Regions from separate parts of the Shewanella maritima genome, predicted to be linked through region 1. Evidence: riboswitches for the same ligand, from Rfam matches in the RefSeq annotation. Region 1 holds a riboswitch; the other holds the start of a gene.
The links. Region 1 has a riboswitch for thiamine pyrophosphate ahead of thiC (phosphomethylpyrimidine synthase ThiC). Riboswitches for the same ligand answer to the same signal wherever they lie in the genome.
Positions count from the first base shown of each region.

Region 2: it holds a riboswitch for thiamine pyrophosphate, as region 1 does, so the genes downstream of both, EXU30_RS01545 (TonB-dependent receptor) here and thiC (phosphomethylpyrimidine synthase ThiC) in region 1, are expected to answer to the same signal.

Region 1 covers NZ_CP036200.1:4,691,789-4,695,210, reverse strand. The annotation lists gene thiC (phosphomethylpyrimidine synthase ThiC) at 1-1,563, opposite strand, end outside; TPP riboswitch at 1,700-1,800, opposite strand; tRNA gene EXU30_RS20080 (tRNA-Asp) at 2,094-2,170, opposite strand; tRNA gene EXU30_RS20075 (tRNA-Asp) at 2,224-2,300, opposite strand; gene EXU30_RS20070 (TIGR03503 family protein) at 2,546-3,422, opposite strand, start outside.
Region 2 covers NZ_CP036200.1:337,855-341,276, forward strand. The annotation lists gene EXU30_RS01545 (TonB-dependent receptor) at 1-1,695, opposite strand, end outside; TPP riboswitch at 1,749-1,882, opposite strand; gene EXU30_RS01550 (YcfL family putative periplasmic lipoprotein) at 2,138-2,545, opposite strand; gene EXU30_RS01555 (PaaI family thioesterase) at 2,554-3,422, opposite strand, start outside.

The DNA of each region.
Region 1 (3,422 bases):
ATCGGCTGCGTGAGCTGCGATTTTATATGCAATCAGCCCCTGCTTTACATCTTCTTTGTTAGGTAAACCAAGGTGCTCTTTTGGGGTAACATAACAAAGCATAGCGACACCATACCAAGCCATCATGGCTGCACCGATCCCAGAAGTGAAGTGGTCATAACCTGGCGCAATATCCGTTGTTTGCGCACCTAGCGTGTAGAATGGCGCTTCGTCACAATGCTCAAGTTGCTTTTCAACGTTTTCTTTTAAAAGCTGCATTGGTATATGACCTGGACCTTCAATGATGGTTTGTACATCATGTTTCCAGGCTTTCTTTACAAGCTCACCCAGTGTTTCTAGCTCGGCAAATTGCGCTTCATCGTTTGCGTCGGCAATTGAGCCAGGGCGCATACCGTCACCAAGTGATAGAGACACGTCGTAAGCTGCGCAGATTTCACAGATCTCATCAAAGTGTTCATAAAGGAAGTTTTCTTTATGATGGCTCAAACACCACTTAGCCATGATAGAGCCGCCACGAGAAACAATACCTGTGACACGTTTGGCGGTCATCGGCACGTAACGCAAAAGCACACCTGCATGAATAGTGAAGTAATCCACACCCTGCTCGGCTTGTTCAATCAAGGTATCTTTAAACACTTCCCAACTTAGATCTTCAGCAACCCCGTTTACTTTCTCAAGCGCTTGGTAAATTGGCACAGTGCCAATCGGTACAGGTGAGTTACGAATGATCCACTCGCGTGTTTCATGGATATAGCGACCAGTTGAAAGGTCCATCACAGTGTCAGCGCCCCAACGGGTCGACCACACCAACTTCTCAACTTCTTCTTCAATTGAGCTAGTAACCGCTGAATTACCAATATTAGCGTTAACCTTTACGAGGAAGTTGCGACCAATAATCATCGGCTCTGCTTCAGGGTGATTAATATTAACTGGAATGATCGCGCGGCCGCGGGCAACTTCGCTGCGGACAAATTCTGCAGTAATAGGCTCGCCAACCAGCGCACCAAAGCTTTCTCCTGGCGCTTTACGGTTTAACTGCTCATCTTGTTTAAGCTCAGCGCGCGCCATGTTCTCACGGATAGCAATGTACTCCATTTCAGGAGTGATTATCCCCTGCTTTGCATAGTGCATTTGGGTGACATTTTTACCCTGCTTAGCGCGAATAGGTTTAGGTAGCTCTTCAAAGCGCAAGTGATCTAAACCATCATCAGCCAAGCGTTGCTGAGTGAAGTTTGATGAAACATCAGCCAGCGCTTCGGTATCCTGACGCGCTTCAATCCAATGCGAGCGGATTTTTGGCACACCTTTACGCACATCAATCTCAGCATTTGGGTCAGAGTAAACGCCGGCACAGTCATAAACGTGAATAGCAGGATTCTTTTCGGTAATTGGCGCGTCTTTGGTGCCACCAATGATGGTATCGGTTTGGTTGATTTTACGCATACCGACTTTAATGCCATTGGGCCCATCTAGATAAACTTTATCTGAATTTGGATGCAAAAGCGGCTTTAAGTTGTTGATAAATTCTTGGGCTTGGTTTCGTGTTTGACGACGATCTGACATTAGCAACCTCGAGTAATGATTAATTAAGTTGCTTGTCTGGAGAAGTTGCCAGCGCATTGCTAGTGCAATGTAAGGAACAATAGATAGACCAAAGCTAAGCGGGTGAATTTCACTTATGGTTTATTGATGCCTATGTATCGTAATGACGCTTGTTTCCTTCGCAGGTGTTAGCCTGATCAGGTTCAACGGATCCCGAATTAACGGTCTCAGCCAATAATGGCACTCCGACAAGATGCTTGCAGTATAATCACAAGCTTATGTAGCATGCAATAGAATTTATCTTGGTCTAATACCAATTAGCATAAGTATTTGTTCATTCTTACTGGTTAAAACCACTTATAACTTCGTTAGAAATTTTGTCGGTAGAATGACTAGCTAGCGGCAATTTCCGCCTTGTTCTAAGCGGTTTTACCTGCGCAATATCTGACCACTTAATTACCCCAATTGGTATAGTTTGTTTCAAGAAACTGATATTTGCAGAGCGCAGAAACGACAAAAGCCTCATCTTTCGATGAGGCTTTTGTCTTATTTGGCGGAGCGGACGGGACTCGAACCCGCGACCCCCGGCGTGACAGGCCGGTATTCTAACCAACTGAACTACCGCTCCAAATTTTTTATTAATAAATACACTTCTTAAAATATATTTATTAATCACTTGATTGGCGGAGCGGACGGGACTCGAACCCGCGACCCCCGGCGTGACAGGCCGGTATTCTAACCAACTGAACTACCGCTCCACTCAAGTGCGATGAATAATAAAGACCTCTCGGATTAGCGTCAACACTTTTTTTATTGCTTTATGACTGTTTAGCTAAATTTTACTCACTTTGGTCAATTTGCAGCTATTTTGTGCCTGTACACATAAGCTTTTGCCCATAAATTGAGCGAACCGACAATAGATAATTATTCCGTAAAAACAACAAGTCACGTTAAATAATTAGAGGTTTAAGTTAAATCGCCTCAGCAAAACGACCCACCACGTCTATTTGTCATCAGGTATAGATAGATCAATATCATCCATACCTTGAGTATTCCCGGCTTGCAGCTCCTCTTCCGCTAACTCCTGCTCTGCCGCTGCAAGCGCCTTATTCAAGCTTTGCTTCTTACGCCAGATAATCAAAGCAAGCACTCCCAACAATAGAACGCTTACATTTATTGAAATAATCCAAAATACTGCTTTATCTTTGGCCTCTTGCTCGGCCTTTGCTTCCTCAGCCGCTGCGATTGCAGCTAATTCCTCAGCCGATGGTGGCGGTGCTGGTGGCTCAAGATAGTTAAAAAACATTTCTGGAAGATCGACAAAGATCTCTCGTCCACCCATGGTAGTTGATACAGCATTACCTTTAATACGATAACTGCCGTACTCAGTCACTTTTGGCAATGCTAGTAACGTACGCTTGTCGTTCATATCCAGCAAAGTAATTGGAATGTTAAGTCCGGCTGGGCCTATCATATCGAAGTGGAAATGGGTTTCTTCTAGCTTAACCGCATCAGTTATAGCAAGTTCTAAAGTCCACGAGCCCGATTGCGGATCTTCATCTGGATTAACTTTGGCAGTAATAGGCCTTTCTGATAATGTGAAAGGGCTGCTAAACTGGCGCTCGAAAATATTATTTCTAGCGGTGACTTGCAGCGTGTAGTCACCCGTAGGTTGGTCAAGATTGACATCACCTGTGAACTCACCATCGTCAGCGGCTTCATCGAGCTTTTCGCCATTGTCTTGGTATTTCCCAGCAATAACGATACCTGTAGCAAAGTTCTTGTCGCTACTGTCACTGTCACTAATAAATCTTGCTGTCCACTCCAACATATAATCCATGCCTGGAATGGTAATAAGCTCTTCATCGCCATTGAGATAA
Region 2 (3,422 bases), 360 kb from region 1:
GCTGGCATACCACTTAGCATCAACCTCAGCACCATAGTTGTTTGAACTACCAGCATTTTCAGTAAATAGAATGAAGCGCTGTTGGTTTTCAGGGTCTTGCAATGAAGCTGATACCTGCTGATCACGTCTATCCATATAGAACAACGCGATATTGGTATCCACATTGCCATCTAACCAGCTAGATTTTAAGCCTAACTCATAGTTGTATAGGGTTTCAGCGGTGAACTCTTTTTTATCTGCCAGCTCAGGTGGCAAGGTCATGTTAAAGCCACCCGCTTTATAACCACGTGCGATACGTGCATAGGCGTTGTGATCAACATTGATTGCTTTCGATAGCGCGATATGACCGCCCCACATGTTCTCACTTGGATCAAAGTTATCGCCGTTGGTATCTTTATAATCACTTACGCGGCGCTCAATACGCAGACCTGTCGACAACAGGTAATCATTGCCTAACTGAGTATCAAACTGCATAAATGCTGCATAGTTAGTCGCATCGTATTCAGATACTAAGACTTCGTCTGGCCAGGTGTTGTACTCAGAATATAAGTCATTGTCTTCTTTAAGGTTCATTGCGTATAAACCCACTAACCAATCTGTGGTGCCGTTCCAAATACGACCAGATTCAGTTGAGGTAAAACGAAACTCTTGAGTGATAGTCTGACGATTAGCTTTCTTATCCCAGGTGTAATCGTATTGGCATGCTTCACCTTCGCAATCTTTACCGCCCCAGTAGTCAGGGTTAGCCCAGTCACCGTCGTACATGTGGCGATGGTCAGTCTTCGCGAATGACGTTAATGAGGTTAACTCAAAGCCCTCACCGCCAGAGTAAATAAACTTAAGGCCAGCACCAGTGGTTTTTTGATTATCCACACCAGGTTGATCAGTTAAGGTATTAAAGCCATTGTTATCAAGCGTCCACACGTCATAGCCATTGTCAAAGTTGGCGTGCATTAAGGTGAGATCAGCTTGAAGATCGTCTGTCATATACCAACGCAATTTTGCGCGTGCAGTTAACTCATCACGCTTGTTGGTGTCATCACGCCCTAAATATTCGTTGGTTCTAAAACCATTTTGGTCATGCTTTTCAAGCGCAACGCGGTATAGCACCTTGCCTGATTCAGTAATTGCGCCTGAGCTAAAGCCAGAAAAAGTACGTAGGTCATCATCACCTAAACTCACTTTTGCGCCATGCTCTGCATGCTCGGTCGGGTCATTACTTTTAAGATAAATAAGACCAGCCAGTGCGTTAGCACCGTATTGGGTACCTTGTGGGCCGCGCAGTACTTCAACCTGCTGCATGTCGTACATGCTCGACACCATACCTAGACCAGATAGGTCAATATCATCAACCACATAGCCTACAGATGAATTTGGCGCGCCTTGATATTGCTCTTGCTCACCCACACCACGAATTTGGAAATAACGCGGGCGCGAGCTACCACCAGACCAGTTAAAGTTGGCAATAGAATTCAATACATCTTCAAAGTGCTGCGCACCTTCATCTTTAATCTGTTGCTCACCAATCACAGTCACGCTTGATGGCATGCGCTCAATGTTAATTTGGTTAAAGTCAGCATTAACCACTATCACTTCCATCGCTTCATCAGCAGGAGCGACTTCAATTTGATCAGCATTGGCATGGAAACTCGCAATAATGGCTAGTGCGAGAGAAGATTTCTTTTTAAACGACATGAGGACCTCAAATTCCGATTTTGAGATCCGGCAAGCATAGTAAGGTCTGTGCAGGTAGATTTTGCGGCCTATTCCTACGCCGGTATGAGCCGGATCAGGTTCTAAGGGTTTGTTAAAAAAACATCTCAGTTAGTGCTGCAATAAAAACGTGCGATAAACGCAGCAACTAACACCCCTTGGCGGCGTCGATTATACCCAAAGCCCTGTGGCTTTACACTCAAATTAAAACAATTTACTCACTTATAAGCATGAATTTTAACCAAGTTGACCTGCAGCACAGATTGAGTGATTTACCTATTACAAAAACCTTGAAAATTCCATTAAAAAGCCAGCTAGTGTTAGCTGGCTTTATGGTCACGCTTGTTTGCAGGATTTCTCACACTCAAACTATTGGCTAAGAGAATTGAATAAGAGAATCGACCAAACGAAATAAACAAGTGACTTAGTTTGAAAACGCCTTACGCACATACACTTCAAAGCGCGTTGCATTAGCATTAGGCGCGACTGCGCTTACTTGCATTTGCTGCTTGCCGTGCAGTTTTAACGACTTCCAGCTTGTGGCTTCATCTTCAATGGTAAAACCGCTGGCATCGTACCAAGTAAACTTGTATTGCAAACGCAGGTCAGTAGCAACCTTGCTTGAAATGACCGCTGCGCCTTCCATAATATTTGAGGTCATTTTTGAGCGTAGATTACCAATGGCAACTTCACGGTTAAAAGTGGCGTTATCAACACGTACGTTTCCATCTGAACTGGCCGATAAACCCGAGGTATGATTTGCACACCCGGCAAACATAACCGCTGAGCCAACTAAGCCCAGCGCGATCAAAGCCGATTTTAATAGTTTCATGGGAACTCCTATTCTAATAAAAAGTGTGCTCGCGCCGTAGCAATTAACTGCTTGCGGTTAGACTGCCAACAATTAATGCTTACATTCGCCACGCGGCGACCTTGACGAGTAATTTTACATTCGGCAAAGGTATCTTGATGCAAGCCAGCGCGGAGGTAATCAATCGAAAAGTCGACAATTTTAGGCACTTTCTTAGCCGTCATAAACACCATTAGCTGCACAATGGCCGACATTTCCATAAAGCCTGCAATCACCCCGCCGTGAATCGCGGGCAAGATTGGGTTGCCGATATTGTCAGCTTTAGCCGGCAATTTAAACACCATTTCATCGCCAAAACGTTCTACCGAAATACCAATAAATTGCGAGTACGGCACTTTTTCTAACAGATAGGTGTAGTTATTGGTATCAATGGCGCGTTTAACCACATCTTGAAACTCAATTTGCTGATTTTGCTCAGCAAACTCTTTGGCTCTATTTGACGCATCTAATGCCACTTGCTCACAGTTATCACCAATTAATGACTGACGAAACTCATCGCTGATCATCTCTGGGCTAATACGCATAAATGAGCCAACAGCGTGAGCAATTGGGGCATCAATACTGTCTTGATAGGCTATCGCGCGCGTAAACGCCACGCTTGACGTTAAGCGATAACACTCAGCTAGCACAAACACCGACTTATTTGGCTCAGCTGGGCGCATATAGTCAACACGTAAATCAAGCGTGGGTGAAATCTCAAGCGACTTATACTTATCTAAAATCGCACACACCACCGCAGCGCCGCAGCCAGTATCGATTAAGGTTGTGATCACCCCGCCGTGAATAACGCCAGTATCAGGGTAGCCAATAATATCTTTGCTGTATGGCAGCTCAATCA